3 regions of the Endozoicomonas sp. PH6C genome follow, and region 1 is predicted to be linked to each of the others. Evidence: predicted binding sites of a transcription regulator. Region 1 holds the regulator's gene; each other region holds the start of a gene.
The links. The regulator PhoB, encoded in region 1, activates phosphate uptake and scavenging genes when phosphate is short. The targets are predictions, from matches to a motif close to TGTCATANNNNTGTCANA.
Positions count from the first base shown of each region.

Region 1 (5,771 bases):
GCGGAACTGCCGGCTCGTCAGTTTAATCCTCATCTGGTTGAAAAATACTCTGATGAAACAGCCTGGGGAAGGCGGTCGTTATTTTATTTGCACGAAAAGTCTATATCTGTTTGTGAAATCTTTTTGCCGGACCTGTCTGAACAGACAGAGAAGCACTCCAGAGTCATGTCGAAGCATCCTGAACCCTGAAGCTCTACAAGAATGATTGTTTGTCGAAGCACTTACCTCGTGAAATATAGAGATTTCCGCAGTCGGTCTGGTCATGGCCTGATTGAGAACCTGGCCTGACCTGATAAACTGGCGATGCGGGTCATGATTCAGGGCGATGAGCAATAAGAATCTCAGCGATGATAATAAAGATGCAGATAAGCAGCTAAATATTATGATGCAATTCAGAAAACCAATGGCGGTATTGGCAGGCACTGAAGTAGTTCTGCAACGATTTCCCCGTTTAAAAGATTTCTTACGGCTGGCCCGGCTGGACCGGCCTATTGGTATTTATCTGTTGTTCTGGCCTACTATGTGGGCACTCTGGGTGGCGGCAGAAGGTGTACCGAGTCTGAAGAATCTGGTGATTTTTTCGGTCGGCGTGGTTTTGATGCGCAGTGCAGGCTGCGTTATTAATGACTTTGCTGACAGGAAAGTGGACGGCCATGTTAGGAGAACACAGCATCGACCGCTGGTAACGGGTAAAATTCAGGAAAAAGAAGCGCTGATCTATTTCTCCGGTATGGTGCTTTTGTCTTTCATTCTTGTACTCTTTACCAATACTCTTACCGTCCAGCTCTCTTTTGCCGGATTATTGCTGGCCTCGGCTTACCCTTTTGCCAAAAGACACACTCATCTGCCTCAGGTGGTTTTGGGGGCTGCTTTTGGCTGGTCGATACCCATGGCTTTTGCGGCTCAGAGTGGCTCGTTGGGAAACATCGTCTGGCTGATGTTTCTGGCCAATCTCTTCTGGACAGTAGCTTACGATACTCAATACGCCATGGTGGATCGTGACGATGATCTGAAAGTAGGTATCAAGTCCACAGCCATTCTATTTGGCGAGATGGATAACCTGATTGTTGGTTGCCTGCAGGTACTTACCCTGATGACACTGGCCATGGCAGGCCATCAACTGGAGTTAGGTGCTCTCTATTATCTCTCATTGTTGGCTGTCGCAGCCCTTTTCGTTTACCAGCAATGGTTAACCCGTCGTCGTGAGCGTGAAGCCTGCTTCAAGGCGTTTCTCAGTAACCACTGGGCCGGAGCCATTGTATTTGCAGGTTTCGTGTTGAGTTATCTTTGATCTTCAATCCGGCTTAGAGCCTGGTAAGTATTGCTACTTATGGTGGCTGTAGGGATAAATGGCGAAAAGCCTTACCCTGTAAACCCTGAGGGATCTTTTTATTTTTAAGCTGCAATATCAGCCTTTAGTGTGTCATCTGCCTGTAACATTTCAAAGGTGTAATGTCCGGTGTATAGTGCGGTTGATCAAAGTAGTGAGAAACAGCCTGAGCGATAGGAAAGGTGCTGTCCTGAGACACTACCATCCTGGTATAGCCCCAATGAGCTTCAGCTGATAGATGCCAGAACGTCACCGCCGAAATCGAATCGACAGATAACAGGTAGAGATTAATGCCAGGAAAGACCATTCTGATCGTAGATGACGAAGCACCGATTCGCGAAATGGTGACCGTTGCTCTGGAAATGGCAGGGTATGACTGTCTTGAGGCAGCAGATGCCAGAGAAGCGCACTCTCTGATTGTGGATAACAAACCCGATCTGATCTTGTTGGACTGGATGTTACCAGATGTCTCTGGAATTGAACTGGCCCGTCGTCTGAAGCGCAATGAGCTGACCTCTGAAATACCCATTGTTATGTTGACGGCCAAAGGTGAAGAAGACCACAAAATCCAGGGACTTGAAACCGGTGCCGATGACTACATCACCAAGCCTTTTTCTCCCCGCGAGCTGGCTGCTCGTTTAAAAGCGGTTCTCCGTCGTACAGGCGGATTTGATAACCAGTCTCCCATTGTCATCAAGGGATTGGAGCTGGACCCTGTCAGCCACAGAGTCTCTATTGATGGCTCACCTGCTGAAATAGGACCTACCGAGTACCGTTTGCTGCAGTTTTTCCTGACGCACCAGGAGCGTGCCTATACCCGTGGGCAGTTACTGGATCAGGTCTGGGGTGGCAACGTTTATGTGGAAGAGCGAACCGTTGATGTACACATTCGACGCTTGCGTAAGGCCTTAGGTGATAACTACGAAGCCTTTGTGCAAACGGTTCGTGGTACTGGATATCGTTTCTCAACGAGGGTGTAAACCTTTTATGCTCAGTGCTCAGCAGTTATCTGGCCGGGAGTAATATGACAACAATTTCAAAAACCCATTTGCTGAGCCGCATGATCGCCTACGTGATTGTCGGGTTTTCCCTGGGCTGGTTGTTTGGAGAGCCTTTTTTAGGACTCTGTGTGGTCATGGGAGGTTATTTTGTCTGGAGCTTCCGTCAGCTTTTCAAGCTGCTGGACTGGCTGAATGACCCCAAGGCCAGGAGCAAAGAGCCTCCTGAGAGTAAAGGGTTCTGGGGGCAAATTTTTGATGGTATCTATCGATTGCAAAAACAGCACAGTCGTTCCCGGCAAAAGCTGGCCGGAGTGATTGAACGTGTTCAGGAATCAACTGCTGCGCTGAACGACGGTGTTGTAATGATAGATAATCAGGGCAACCTGGAATGGTGGAATCCCGCCGCTGGAACTTTGATAGGGCTTAAGACGCCTGACGATCAGGGGCAGTTGATTACCAATCTGCTACGTGATCCAAGGTTTGCCGACTACTTTGAGCAGGGTGGTTATCAAAAAGCTCTTGAGATCCCCTCGCCAATCAACCCGGATCATCAACTGCAATTTAATATAACGGTTTATGGCAAAGGCAATCGTCTCATGACCGTTAGAGATGTCACGCGCTTGAATCAGCTGGAAGTCATGAGAAAAGACTTTGTTGCCAATGTCTCCCATGAACTGAGAACACCACTGACGGTTGTGTCTGGATACATCGAAACCATGCTGGACAGTCTGGGCCCGGATTCAGGTCTGCCCCCTGTTTGGGAAAAAGCACTGAACAGGATGCAGGAGCAGTCGCTGAGAATGCAGAATCTGGTGGCAGACCTGCTGTTGCTGTCCAAACTGGAGTCGGCTGAAGCTCAGGCAGACGAGAATGGGGTTCATGTTAAAACCCTGCTCAGCAGTATCGTTGAAGACGGATGTGCACTCAGTGGTGAAAGCCAGCATCAGATTTCTCTGGATTGTCCTGAAGATGTCTTTTTGGCAGGCAGCAGTAATGAGTTGCGCAGTGCCTTCTCGAATCTGGTCTTTAATGCCGTGCGCTATACACCCCAGGGTGGGAAAATACTTGTGCGCTGGTGGCAGGACGGGGAAGGCGGACATATGATGGTAGAAGACAATGGTGTCGGTATTGATCCAATGCATATTCCGAGGTTGACTGAGCGCTTTTACCGGATTGATAAAAGTCGTAGCCAGAATACCGGGGGAACGGGGCTTGGCCTGGCTATCGTCAAGCACGTCATGCTGAGACACGGAGGCAAACTCACGATCAGCAGTCACCCTGGAAAAGGCAGCCGCTTTATTTGCTACTTTCCGGAAAAATGCCTTGAGTTGGAACACTCATGAAAGCAGAAAAGGGCCGGTGGCACCTTTTCTGCTTTTAGGACTACCATCAAAAAATGAATAATCTTTTCATGGTTTCATCATTCGCGAACAGTCTGTTGTACAGACTGATCCTGACTATCTTTACTCTGAAACGCTAATCCCCGGGAGCTGGCAGGGTGGTGGATTTTAACCATCCTGCAAAGACCGGGCTTGCGTATTTGTATTTTCTTTACTAGTTTGTAACTGTCTCTTGAACACCTGCTGTGGGGTGCACTGCGGGCTGTTGGTCAGAGTGTTGATGAGAGTGGTCCCACCTGAGCACTCTGTAATGGGATCCCCAACTGATTACTTCGAGTCAGAGGGGGAGGTTTTTCAAAGAATGATACTTTGATCCATTGGTGTCTTTATTCAAGAAGTTGCAGACCGGGCATGAACCCGAAATACTGACGAAGGTAGACTTACTCTTCGCCAACGACGCATTCCAGACGTTTTTTGCCGGTGCGGTCCAGGTAGCTTTGGAAGTCACGCGGCAAGCGCCCTGTGGTAGAACCATCCCATTGGACAGTGTCGCCGGCTTCTGTCTGGTACTCAAAAGTAAACCTTTGGACATTACGACGACGTTTTTGAGTCGCTATTTCCAGATGGTCCAAGTCTTCCATTGAAATGCCGCGTTCGGCCATGATCTGCTTAACGGCTTCAATGTTTTCGAGTTTGGCTTGACGCTCTTCGTCAATCTTATTGCGGGCTTCAACTTTCTCCTGCATTACGTCCTGCATTCTGGAGATGATACGCTCAAGATCTTCGACATGAACATCTTTAAACAAAGAGCGGATACGAGTTTTACTGCTCAGGCGGTGATGAATTTCTTCAAAAACGTTCATTCAGGAACTCCCAATTCAGACTAATTCGACCGGGTATTAATGGTTATCAATGACGGAGGTAACTATTTATACAGGAAGCTTTAAATTGATGGAAGCATTTAATGTGCTTTTATGGACTATTTAAATAGATTTAATAACGCTTTATGTGATGGTAGGAATAATTTTGTGCAATACATAAACGGTTATGAGTCATCAAGACATGCATATGAATTGAATTGCTTTGAGTGGGTATTGCTTGTTTTTAAAAAAACAGCCATTCAGCCGTGCATCTGACTCTTTGAAAATATCGTTAATAGGCATCAAGCTTCTGGTTATCACCGTAGTCAGTATTTTTTGCATTGAACGAAAGGGCTGGTTCTTTCTGTCGTGGCAGCGGGGATTCGGTTTTAAGTGGATAGGATATGTGGGGCCAGAAGCCTGCCGGACTTAAGGCCGTCCCAAGCAGCTACTGCTCCTGCATCCATGCAGTCGTGAGGTTGCAATAGCAACCCTTGCTGCGGGGTGACCCGGACGGAGGCTTAAGTCCGGGAGATTCTCGGATGGCTTTTTAATTCTTATTAGTTTTCAATATAAAAAGACCCTCGTCTTTCAATCAGATCTTTTTAGTGAGACTTCCCGGAATCTTTTTTATCCGGGCACTGATAGCTTTTGCTTACCTTGTTATCAATGGTCACCGACTCCAGTTTGACATCAAATTGCCAGAGCCGGTGTACGTGCCTGAGTAATTCCTCTGTACTTTTATCCAGTGGACGTCCCTGGTGCTGGTAATGTCTGAGAGTCAGGGTTCGATCGCCACGCACATCCACATCAAAGACCTGGATATTGGGCTCCCGGTTGCCAAGATTGTATTGAGCAGCCAGCGACTCCCTTACTTCTTTGTATCCGGTGCTGTTATGAATCGCATCGACTTCCAGGTAGGACTTGCTTTCGTCATCCAGAACCGAGAAGAGTCTGAGTTCTCTCATCACCTTGGGAGACAGGAATTGCAGAATAAAGCTTTCATCCTTGAAGTTTTTCATCGCAAAATGCACGGTTTCCAGCCAGTCACTGTCGGCAATGTCCGGGAACCAGTGTCTGTCTTCATCGGTAGGATTTTCACAGATTCTGCGAATATCCTGAAACATGCTGAAGCCCAGTGTGTAGGGGTTGATGCCGCTGTAGTGCGGGCTGTCAAAGGGAGGCTGGTATACGACACTTGAGTGAGAGTGCAGAAATTCCAGCATAAAGCCATCGGTGA
Region 1 covers NZ_CP185342.1:141,125-146,895, forward strand. The annotation lists gene ACOMG9_RS00525 (chorismate--pyruvate lyase family protein) at 1-189, shown strand, start outside; gene ubiA (4-hydroxybenzoate octaprenyltransferase) at 404-1,291, shown strand; gene phoB (phosphate regulon transcriptional regulator PhoB) at 1,621-2,310, shown strand; gene phoR (phosphate regulon sensor histidine kinase PhoR) at 2,355-3,674, shown strand; gene ACOMG9_RS00545 (H-NS family histone-like protein) at 4,112-4,534, opposite strand; gene ACOMG9_RS00550 (SpoVR family protein) at 5,137-5,771, opposite strand, start outside.

Region 2 (5,771 bases), 440 kb from region 1:
TGGAGAGAACCCATATGATAAAACGACTGTTTACGTTTTTAGTTTTACTCACCACTTTTTCACCGGTCTCAACAATGGTCCATGCAAGCCCGGGCAATAATGATCGGGATGAAATCCGTGAAGAGCGCCGTGACGACCGTCAGGATAATCGTGAAGAGCGTCGAGACGACCGTCAGGACAATCGCGAAGAACGTCATGACGATCGTCAGGATAATCGTGAAGAGCGTCGAGACGACCGCCAGGATAACAGAGAAGACAGAAGAGATGATCGTCAAGACCACCGTCATAATGGCTGGGATGGCCCAAAGGTCATTAAGAACAACCTGGTCGTTGTAGCCCCTAGAAAAAGGGTGATCAGAAACAATATTGTCGTGGTAAGAAACTATGGTAACTCATACTACGGCTATGGCCATTACCACGATGACAACGATGCCTACAAATGGCTGGCGTTTACGGCCATCACGCTGAAAATTCTCGACAACATCAATGAAGCGGCGCAGCGTGCTCACGAAGAAGCACAGATCAAAGCCACTACAGCGCCTGTCGGTGAAAAAATCATCTGGGATGAAGGCGATGCCTCCGGCTATGTTGTTACTACCAAAGAAGGCAAAAGTGCCTCCAGCGGTCTGGTTTGCCGTGAATTTCAACAGTCCATTACAGTAGGTGGTCAAACTGAGGATGCCTGGGGTCAGGCTTGCCTGCAGGAAGACGGTTCCTGGAAAATCATTAACTGACCTCTGCACCGGCCAGCCTGCTGGCCGGGCAATTCTGCCAGCAAATCTCTGAATCACTGCTATTCTCAACCCTTCAGCTTTGCAAAGGCATTCCATTCCGGTGTGCCAAAACAACAAAAACAAGCACAAAAAGAAGGGAGTGTATATGTCGCGGCTAGCTGTTGTTCAAACCCGCGCCAAAACCGGGCTGGATGCGCCTGCGGTATCGGTTGAAGTCCATTTGTCGGCAGGTCTGCCAGCCCTGAATATGGTCGGTCTTCCGGAAGCTGCTGTTCGTGAAAGCAAAGACAGGGTAAGAAGTGCCATCCTCAACAGTGGCTTTGAGTTTCCGGTTTCCCGTATTACCGTTAATCTGGCACCCGCTGATCTTCCCAAAGAAGGCGGTCGCTTTGACCTGCCTATCGCTCTGGGTATTCTGGCGGCATCGGGCCAGCTCAAACCTGAGTCTCTGGCAGGTTACGAGTTTCTTGGTGAACTGGCCCTGTCAGGCGCGCTGAGACCGATCACCGGCTCACTGCCAGCATCCATAGCCTGCAGCCAATCGGCTCACACACTGCTGCTTCCCCAAATGAATGCACAGGCGGCAGCCCTTTGCCCTGATGCCAGAGTGTTGGGAGCAGAAAACCTGCTGGGAGTCTGCGCTCATCTCACCGGTAATCAACATCTTACAGAAGCCACCTGTAACAGGAATGAATCCCCTGTCGATTATCCCGACCTGCTGGATGTCAAGGGGCAACAACAGGCTAAACGAGGCCTGATGACGGCAGCCGCTGGTGCTCACCATCTGATTTTCTACGGTCCCCCGGGAACCGGCAAAACCATGCTGGCCAGTCGCCTGCCCGGAATTCTTCCCGAGATGAATGACCATGAAGCTCTGGAAGTGGCCGCCATACATACTTTGTCTTCCTACAGCCAGCCCCCTTCATGGAAACAGCGACCCTTTCGCAACCCCCATCATACCGCTTCAGCCGTCGCCCTGGTGGGTGGAGGCAGCCAGCCCCGACCAGGAGAGATTTCCTTTGCGCATAATGGTGTCCTGTTCCTGGATGAACTGCCGGAGTTTCAAAAGGTAGCCCTGGAGGTACTGAGAGAGCCCCTGGAAACCCGGGAAGTGGTTATTTCCCGAGCCAAAGGTCAGGCCAGCTTCCCTGCCGGCTTTCAGTTGATTGCCGCCATGAACCCCTGCCCCTGCGGATATCTTGGAGACCCACAGAAAGCCTGCCAGTGTTCTGCCGAGCAGGTCAGACGTTATAAACGAAAACTGTCAGGTCCTTTACTGGATCGCATTGATTTACAGATAGAGGTTTCCAGTCAGAAAACGGAGCGACTTTTTGAAAACCCGCCCGAAGATGAAAACCTGTCAACTGAAAAAATACGTCAACAGGTGATTCAGGCAAGGTCTATCCAGCAGCACAGGCAGGGGAAACCCAACGCCCGATTGTCTGCCAGCGAGATGGATGAATACTGTTCACTGAATAAGCAAGAACAGGATTTTATGACCCGGCTGTGTGACAAACTGGGTTACTCAGCCAGAGCCGTACACCGAATACTGAGAGTGGCCCGAACTCTGGCGGATATTGATGAGGACAAAGACATTCAACAGAAGCATCTTGCTGAAGCGGTGCATTACAGAAAGCTGGATCGTGAACCAGGTTAACCGATAACCTCTCTTTGTTATGAAGCTGTTTTTTCAATCTCTGGCTATCAGCTCAGCGGCTCAGGCAGATCATCTATCAGTCAGCGCTTACTTTCAGGTTCACACCCTGACAGTATTACTGTTCCTGCCAGTACATGCTTTCGGAAACGGCTTTAATCAATCGGCTGATGTCTTCCGGATACACTTCCCCGATATTGCCAATTCTGAAACAGTCAGCATCAGAGACTTTACCGGGATAAATGACGAAACCTTTCACTTTCAGCTGCTCATAAAAGCGGAGGAATTCATAATCGGGGTGCTCGGGGGAGTAAAATGAAGTTATAAACGGAGAGTGCAGTTCAGTGTCTAACAGGCACCGGAAGCCCAGCTCAGTCATACCCTGGACGAGCAAACGCTGATTGCTGGCGTAGCGCTTGTGACGGGCAGCAATGCCCCCCTCTTCAATCAACTCTGCCAGGGCTTGATGGAAAGCCCTTACGGTGTGGGTGGGGGAAGTAAAACGCCACTTACCGTGATTCTTTTCCATGCATTGCCACTGATCATAGAGGTCCAGAGACAGAGAGCGGGCCAGGCCTTTGCATTGGGACAAAAGAGTACGACGAGCTATAACAAAGCCAAAACCGGGTACGCCCTGAATACACTTGTTGGCAGAGCTGATCAGAAAATCAATACCCAGCCCGGCAAGGTCAATCGGCACACCGCCGAAGCTGCTCATGGCATCAACAATCAGAATACAGTCGTGTTTCTTCACCACCTGTGCGACTGCTTCAACAGGGTTCAGCATGCCTGTTGTGGTTTCACAATGAACAATGGCGACATGAGTGATGGCTTTATCTTCAGAGAGTACCTGATCAATTTCCCCCGGCGTCGGCGGATTAATCTCACCACAATTCAGAACACTGTGGGGAATATTCAGATACTCGGCAATCTGGGCAATACGGGCACCGTAAGCCCCATTGTTAATGACCAGTAATTTCCCTTCATCAGAGATAACCGACCCGATGGTTGCTTCTACCGAAGCAGTACCACTACCCTGCATGAGAACGGCGGTGTAGTCATCAGTATCCGAGGCCAGTTTAATCAGCTGACTGCGGATCTCCTCAACCACGCCAAGGTTGTAATCATCGTCCCAGGTACACCAGTCACGCAGCATCGCTTCGCGGACACTGGCAGAGGTTGAGAGGGGTCCCGGAGTCAACAGAAGATAAGGATTTTCCAGGCTCTTTTCTTTCACAGTGGGCACTTCTTTTGTAGACATGACTTTAATGAGACACCTGTAGAAACAGAAATTTCAATCGTCTGGTATATACCAATTGGTACAAAATCATGATGGAGACACTTTTTTCTGTAAATACCCAGCGACCACTCTTCATAAAAATTTCACATTCATACCAGTCTGGAAACAACAGCTAAAAGAGCTCCCCCAACGTCAGTCAAGCAAATAGTTAATTGTCATAAAAGCGATCATTTAATTGTCATAAAAGCCGTTTAGTATGGTCTATACCAGTTGAAAATCCATTGACCCTTAGAGAATAGTATTTATGGGACAGGGAAAAAATCAGTATCAAATCATTCGCACGGCCCTGAACGAGCAGATAGAAAGCGGGGCATTAAAACCGGGAAGCAAGCTACCCTCGGAGCGATTGCTGAGTGAAAAATTCGGTACCACCCGCATTACTCTCAGAGAGTCATTGTCATCACTGGAAGCCGACGGACTGGTCTATCGCGAAGATCGCAGAGGCTGGTTTGTTTCTCCGCAAAGAGTGACCTATGACCCGACGGTGAATGCTAACTTTCATACCATCGTTACCCGCCAGGGCAGAGTACCCGGTACCCGAATGATCCATGCTGAACAGGTACCAGCACCGCCCGGGGTTCAAAAGCTACTTCAGATTCCAGCTCTGACCCCGGTGTATCGGCTGCAACGCCTTCGTTCAGTGGATGGGCGAAATGTCCTCTACGTTGAAAATTACATGAACCCTGCCTACTTCCCGGATCTGCTCAAGCATGATCTGTCTCGATCACTCTCCGATATCTATCAGGAGCATTATAACCGTCAGTATGCCCGGGTCAGTTTCAGGTTGTACCCGGTAGGCCTGAATGCCGAGGCTTCTTTACACCTCAAGGTCACCACGGGCAGTTCCGGTTTGCTGGTTGAGCGAACAAACTACGATCAATCGAATGTCTTGATTGACTGTGACTTTGAGTATTGGCGGCAGGATGCGGTGGTTATAGCCGCTGACACCACTGTGAGCCCCATGACTTGAGAGTCATTAATACCTGCCGGTGCCAATGGTATGAGCCATTTTCTTACTGAACGTCCAAACCCTTTAATTTCCGAATCTGAAAAATGAGAAGAGGTCACAATGAACAAAATTCAACTCGCGGTTTTTGATATGGCTGGTACTACGGTCAATGAAGACAACGTCGTTTACAAAACCGTTCAGAAGAGTCTTGTTGACGCAGGCTACGATTTCACTCTGGACGAAGTCCTTGAGCATGGCGCAGGCAAAGAGAAGCATCAGGCCATAAAAGATACCCTGTCGTCCAAAGGCTTTGACCACTCGGACTCGGAACAAATCTTCCAGTCCTTTAAAAAACAACTGACACAGGCCTATGAAGAGCTTGCAGTCACCTCTTTTGACGGCGTCCCCGAACTTTTGAAAGAGCTGCGGGCAAAAGGCATCAAAGTCGCACTCAACACCGGCTATAGCCACCAGGTAGCAACAGGCCTGTTGAAAAAGATGAACTGGCTGCCCGGGGTCGAATTCGACACCCTGATCACTGCGGATGATGTAATAAACGGCAGACCAGCACCGGACATGATTGAGCTGGCCATGGAGAAAACCGGCATTAACGACAGTTCACAGGTACTTAAAGCCGGAGATTCAGCCATTGACATCGAGGAAGGAAAAAACGCCCACTGCGGTATCACGGTTGGCGTGACTACAGGCGCCCAGACCCGGGAGCAACTGGCAACAGCCGCTCCAACGCTGGTGCTCGACAACCTGGCCGATATCCTTAAGCACATTTGAACACAGGGAGACACCTTTGAAATACGATTTAATGGTTGTCGGTGCAGGTATTCTTGGCACTTTTCACGCCTTCGCTGCTGCGAAGCGGGGGTATAAGGTACTGCTGGTTGAAAAAGACAGTCAACCGGTACAGGCCACCGTCAGAAACTTTGGCATGGTTGTTCCATCCGGCATGACAGCAGACCTGCTGCCGACCGCCCTGGACTCTCTGAGCATTTATCAGACCCTGCAAGATCAGTTTGATATTTCAGCCCGAAGAAATGGCAGCTGGTATATAGCCTCCGATGACCAGGAGTTGGCCATGTTGCAAGAGCTACACCAACGAAATCAGCAAACGGGCTACCC
Region 2 covers NZ_CP185342.1:584,795-590,565, reverse strand. The annotation lists gene ACOMG9_RS02390 (RT0821/Lpp0805 family surface protein) at 75-734, shown strand; gene ACOMG9_RS02385 (YifB family Mg chelatase-like AAA ATPase) at 880-2,391, shown strand; gene phnW (2-aminoethylphosphonate--pyruvate transaminase) at 2,507-3,649, opposite strand; gene phnR (phosphonate utilization transcriptional regulator PhnR) at 3,933-4,658, shown strand; gene ACOMG9_RS02370 (phosphonatase-like hydrolase) at 4,758-5,426, shown strand; gene ACOMG9_RS02365 (TIGR03364 family FAD-dependent oxidoreductase) at 5,443-5,771, shown strand, end outside.
Region 2: phnW (2-aminoethylphosphonate--pyruvate transaminase) is a predicted target of PhoB. The motif match lies at 3,854-3,871, and genes of this name have one in related genera.

Region 3 (5,771 bases), 690 kb from region 1:
GCACGGATCAGCCTTTCATAGATATACCTGTCATTTTCAGGCCAGGTCCCTCTTTCTAAAAGCATTTCCGTCACAATATGAGCCACCTCTTGCATTTCTTTCTGGATCAGAAAGTCACCCAGAGCACTCTGATCCTGCCGACAATATGGACATAAATGGTTGCCTTTCAGGTTAATTTCTTTTGCTAGCCACCGTTTCAGGCAGTCCATATGGAACAAATGCAAACACGACGTTTTCACCAGGTCGTCAGATTCTTCAAAGTTATTCCGGCATACTTTGCAAGTTTCTCCAACATATTCAACCCCCTGCGCTTCTTCAAAGTCATCCAAATCAGATTGAGGCAGCATAAATACGGGATATAACATAACTGTTTCTGGCTGGTGCATCTGCCTGTGACCAGACAAACCTTTCCCCGATAGTTGAGCAAGCAGTTCCGAGATATCTAACGGCACCTGACTGAATAACGACCTGTTGAACGCCCTCTTCTGTGTAATCCCTGCCAAAGCCGCAGATAAATCTTTGTCACTGACGAATTGTCCGGATTGACCGGGAGTGCTGCGATATCCATCATAAAACCATTGTTTCAACCACTGCCCGATCTTGAACAGAGCTGACAGGTAGTCAAACTGCCAGTCAGGCCTATTAAACAATCCCTTGCCAGGAATACCCGGCATAAATGGTGGAGGTGGTGGGTCGGGTGGAAATCTGCCTCCTGATAATCGCAAGGCGGATTCAGGTGTTGATGTGGGCCATTCCGGCAGTGTAAAACCTGTGCTATTTTTCTCTCTTTTCTCACTAACATTCTCCGAAGACATTAGCCACTGCCACAGAGATGACAGGAGGGAAACTTTAACGTCATCAGTTGACCTTGCTTGTGAGGGCGCATCAAACCATTGCTTTGCCTTTCCTTCTTGCGTTGCGGGAATACCAATAAGAAGTCCTTGAGAGTTGTCAGCAGCAAATCCACTGGCTGCCAGAGAGATCAAGAATGTAAATATGAAAGAAAACGGTTTTAAGTTGCACACAAATTTTCGCTTTTCTTCAGCTGGAGCCTCAGTGTAGCTGATACTGAATAGAGTGCGGTTTGGCTGCGGTATTTTTCAGACAGCGTGTCCGGTCACGGCTATCTATCGCTCAATACCAGGTATACTGTTCCAAGATACTCAGAGTGGCGGCTTGAGTACTCAACTCCCATTTTTTTCAATTCTGTCATATTTCTGTAACACAGACCTTTTAAGGTACGCTCAATAATCTCTGCGACCAGTGCCATGTACCAACCAATAATAGAAGACAGCCCTGGTGTCGATTACAACACCCCGGCTCATAAACGTCATCAGTCACTTCGCTTTCTCAAAGATCACCTGACCCGGTGGGGTGTAGCCGTCGGTGGCCTCGGTGTTATTGCCGCCATTCTGCTGATCTTCATCTATCTTCTGTACGAAGTTGGGCCTTTATTCAAAAGTGCAGAAATTGAACAAAGCAGTACCTGGACACAGACGATCACAGGGGAGCAGCGCCCTCTCTATCAGAGTATGGAAGAACAGGCTGAACTGGCTTTTTCCATCACTGCCGACGGTGCCCTGACTTTTTCATCCACCCGAACCGGAGGGCAGAAATATCGCTATTCCCTGCCCCTTCCTGCCGGGACCTCAGTCACCACAATTAACAATGATCCATCCGATAGCAACCTCCTGGCTGCGGGTCTGAGTAATGGTCAGGTCATCATTTTCAAGCACGGCTATCAAATTACCTGGCCTGATGACAAGAGGCTGATCACGCCAAGGGTCACCTACCCATATGGTGAGGAAGCGATTGATCTGATAACGGATAATGAGGCTGTTTCACACCTGAGTATCAGTGATAGTGAAGATCAGCTGCTACTCACCGGTTATGGTGACAAGCGCCTCTATATGACCGCTTTTAGCAAGGAAGAAAACTTCCTGACGGAAGAAGTCACGCTTGAAGAAATGAGTGTCACTCTGCCCGAAGTGGATGGACCTGTTCACGATGTACTGATTGCTCCGGATCAGCACTGGCTTTTTGTTCAATCCGGTGCTGATGGCCTGACACTGATCGATATCAGCAACATCAATCAGCCTCACGTCGTGTCAGAGACTGACCTGACTAACGACTCGGCCAGAGTAACAACCATGACATTCCTGTTGGGTGGAGTTTCTCTGCTGATAGGCGATGACACCGGCATGGTCAGCCAGTGGTTCATGGTCAGAGATGAACAAAACCAGTGGCACCTGCAAAGAATTCGCGAGTTCGAGCTGGCCGGTGAACCTATTATGCAGATAGTGCCTGAGCATCGCCGCAAGGGCTTTCTGGCAGCCGATGACAAGGGTAATGTTGGCATCTTCTACACCACAGCCAACAGAACCCTGCTGACTGAGAAGCTGACCGACGGTCCTGTTGAGCAACTGGTTATTGCCCCCCGTAGCAACTATATGCTGGTGAGTAGCAATGGCTCTACCGAATTCTGGCGTGTTGAAAATGAACATCCGGAAGTATCCTTGTCGGCTCTCTGGGGTAGAGTCTGGTATGAGGGTTATGAGAAACCTGAATATATCTGGCAGTCGTCTGCATCGAATAATGACTTTGAGCCAAAGCTGAGCCTGACCCCTCTGGCCTTCGGCACTCTCAAGGCCGCCTTTTACGCCATGTTACTGGCTACACCTCTGGCAATAGCCGGAGCCATCTATACGGCTTACTTCATGGCGCCAGCCATGCGTCGTAAAGTAAAGCCTGTCATTGAGTTGATGGAAGCACTGCCTACGGTCATTCTGGGTTTTCTGGCCGGTCTCTGGCTGGCCCCCCTGATCGAAAACAGTCTGGCAGGAATATTTGCACTCTTGTTGATTGTTCCAATCGGCATATTGCTCTTTGCTTTTGCCTGGGACTCCATGCCCGGTAAAATCCGCCACGCCATCCCGGACGGTTGGCAAGCAGCCCTGCTCATCCCTGTGGTACTGATCAGTGGTGCTATTGCCATGAACCTGAACGGTACCATTGAAGCAACCTTCTTTGATGGTGACCTGAGAACCTGGCTGACCTCTGATCTGGGCATTCCTTACGATCAGCGCAATGCTCTGGTAGTGGGACTGGCAATGGGCTTTGCAGTGATCCCCACCATTTTTTCTATCGCAGAGGATGCCATTTTCAGTGTTCCCAAACATCTGAGTTATGGCTCCCTGGCACTGGGTGCGACGCCTTGGCAGACCTTGATGCGGGTGGTATTGCTGACCGCCAGCCCGGGCATATTCTCTGCCGTGATGATTGGTATGGGCCGCGCCGTGGGTGAAACGATGATCGTACTGATGGCTACCGGCAACACGCCCATCATGGACGCCAATATCTTCGAAGGCATGAGAACCCTGGCTGCCAACATTGCTGTTGAAATGCCTGAATCCGAAGTCGGCAGCAGCCACTATCGAATTCTATTCCTTGCTGCACTGGTGCTTTTCCTGTTCACCTTTGTCGTTAATACCGCTGCCGAGATGGTTCGTCATCGACTGCGCAAGAAGTACAGTTCGCTTTAAGGAAGGAGCCGGAACATGAGTAATAAAATAACCAAGTGGTACCAGACTGGCTCCCCCTGGGTTTGGCTTAATGCCGGAGCGGTGGCCATCAGTGTGATTCTTGTTGTCGGCCTTCTGGGTTTGATAGCGATCCGGGGTCTGGGTCACTTCTGGCCAGCACAAATTCTGGTGGCAGACTATGCCCCTCCCGGCCAGGAAGCCCGCTTGATTGCTGGAGAAATAGCAGACACTGAAACTGTTTCTGCAACCCGCCTTGAGGCGGCAGGTCTGCCGGTACCAAAGGGAATGGAAACACTGACCCGTGATCTGCTGAAAGTCGGTAACAGAGATGTTTCAGGCTCAGACTTTGCCTGGGTCATTGATCTTTGGCTTGAGAATCGCCGTTACCCTGAAAATATCATTGCTCTGGAACGCAGGGAGTGGGGTAACTTCTACGGTTATCTGAACAACATCAAACAGGATGGCAAAGTTGTTGTAGAAGGTGAAGCAGCCTGGCCAGAGTTCCAGAAGAGACTGAACAGAGCCCTGTCTATCTACGACGAAATCTACGCCATCGAAAAGCACGAAATAGGTTCAGTCAACAGCAAGCTGGAGCGTCTCCGTTTGGAACAGCGAGCCCTCGAACTTAATGGTACAGATACCCCTCAGGCCCTCGCCGATATCGAAGCACAACGCAGGGTATTTCAGGCTGAATATAAGGTGATGGAAGCCAGGCTGGGTGATCTTTATGTGGCTTTCAATCGTGATAGTCTGGTGGTTACAACCATTGATGGTACAGAGATTGAGCAATCTTTTGGCAAAATCGTCCGGGCCTATAAACCCAATGCCATGACCCTGACCGGGAAGATACTTTTCTATCTCGACAAAGTCGGCGAATTTATCACTGACGACCCCAGAGAAGCAAACACGGAAGGAGGGGTTTTCCCGGCCATTTTCGGTACGGTCATGATGGTGATTCTGATGTCGATCATCGTGACCCCTTTTGGTGTAATAGCGGCGGTCTACCTCCGTGAATACGCCAATCAGGGTTGGCTGACCCGAACTATTCGCGTGGCCGTAAACAATCTGGCGGGCGTCCCTTCCATTGTGTACGGTGTATTTGGTCTTGGTTTCTTCATCTATTTTGCCGGAAGCCAGATTGACCAGTTATTTTTCCAGGAAGCACTGCCAGCACCGACCTTTGGTACACCGGGATTACTCTGGGCATCGATTACTCTGGCCTTATTAACATTACCTGTTGTTATTGTTGCCACCGAGGAGGGGCTATCACGCATTCCAAGCTCTGTCCGTGAGGGCAGTCTGGCGCTGGGGGCGACCAAAGCAGAAACACTCTGGCGAGTCGTTCTGCCCATGGCCAGCCCTGCCATGATGACAGGATTGATCCTGGCTGTTGCCCGTGCCGCTGGGGAAGTTGCACCTCTGATGCTGGTTGGCGTGGTGAAACTGGCTCCCAGCTTGCCTCTGGATACTAATTATCCTTTCCTGCATCTGGATCAGAAATTCATGCACCTGGGCTTCCATATTTACGATGTCGGCTTCCAGAGTCCTAACGTAGAAGCGGCCAGACCACTGGTTTACGCCACCGCTCTGCTGCTGGTTATTGTCATCGCGGTTCTTAACCTTTCAGCAGTAGCTATTCGCAACCATTTGCGTGAAAAATACAAGAGTCTGGAAGCGTGAGATTAATTTGCTACAAAAAAGTTTCCCTGACTGAGCCAGGAAGGTTTAATTAAAGGTAACATCATGCTGGATGAGGCACTGGACTTGAATACACCCACCCGGACAGAGAACCAAAAGAGTAGAGCCACTCCCGAGGAGACCAGCTCAACTCCGGCGTTTAATCTCGACAGCCTGGGACGTAGCCGTCGCAAGCTCAGCCTGCAGCAGGAAGAAAAATGTCTGGATATCAGAAATTTGAACCTGTTTTACGGTGAGAAGCAGGCACTGCACGATATTTCCCTGACCATTCCGAAACGCAGGGTAACCGCGTTTATTGGTCCATCAGGCTGTGGTAAATCCACGCTGTTGCGCAGTATGAACAGAATGAATGATCTGGTGGAAGGCTGCCGCGTCAAAGGTGAAATTCAGCTGGATAACCAGAATATCTATCAGAAGGGCGTCAATGTCGCGGACCTCCGCCGTCGTGTTGGCATGGTATTCCAGAAGCCAAACCCCTTCCCGAAGAGTATTTATGAAAATGTCGCCTACGGTCTTCGCATTCAGGGCATC
Region 3 covers NZ_CP185342.1:6,620,593-6,626,363, forward strand. The annotation lists gene ACOMG9_RS23465 (RING finger protein) at 1-815, opposite strand, end outside; gene ACOMG9_RS23470 (ABC transporter permease subunit) at 1,269-3,542, shown strand; gene pstA (phosphate ABC transporter permease PstA) at 3,558-5,222, shown strand; gene pstB (phosphate ABC transporter ATP-binding protein PstB) at 5,286-5,771, shown strand, end outside.
Region 3: ACOMG9_RS23470 (ABC transporter permease subunit) is a predicted target of PhoB. The motif match lies at 1,208-1,225, and genes of this name have one in related genera.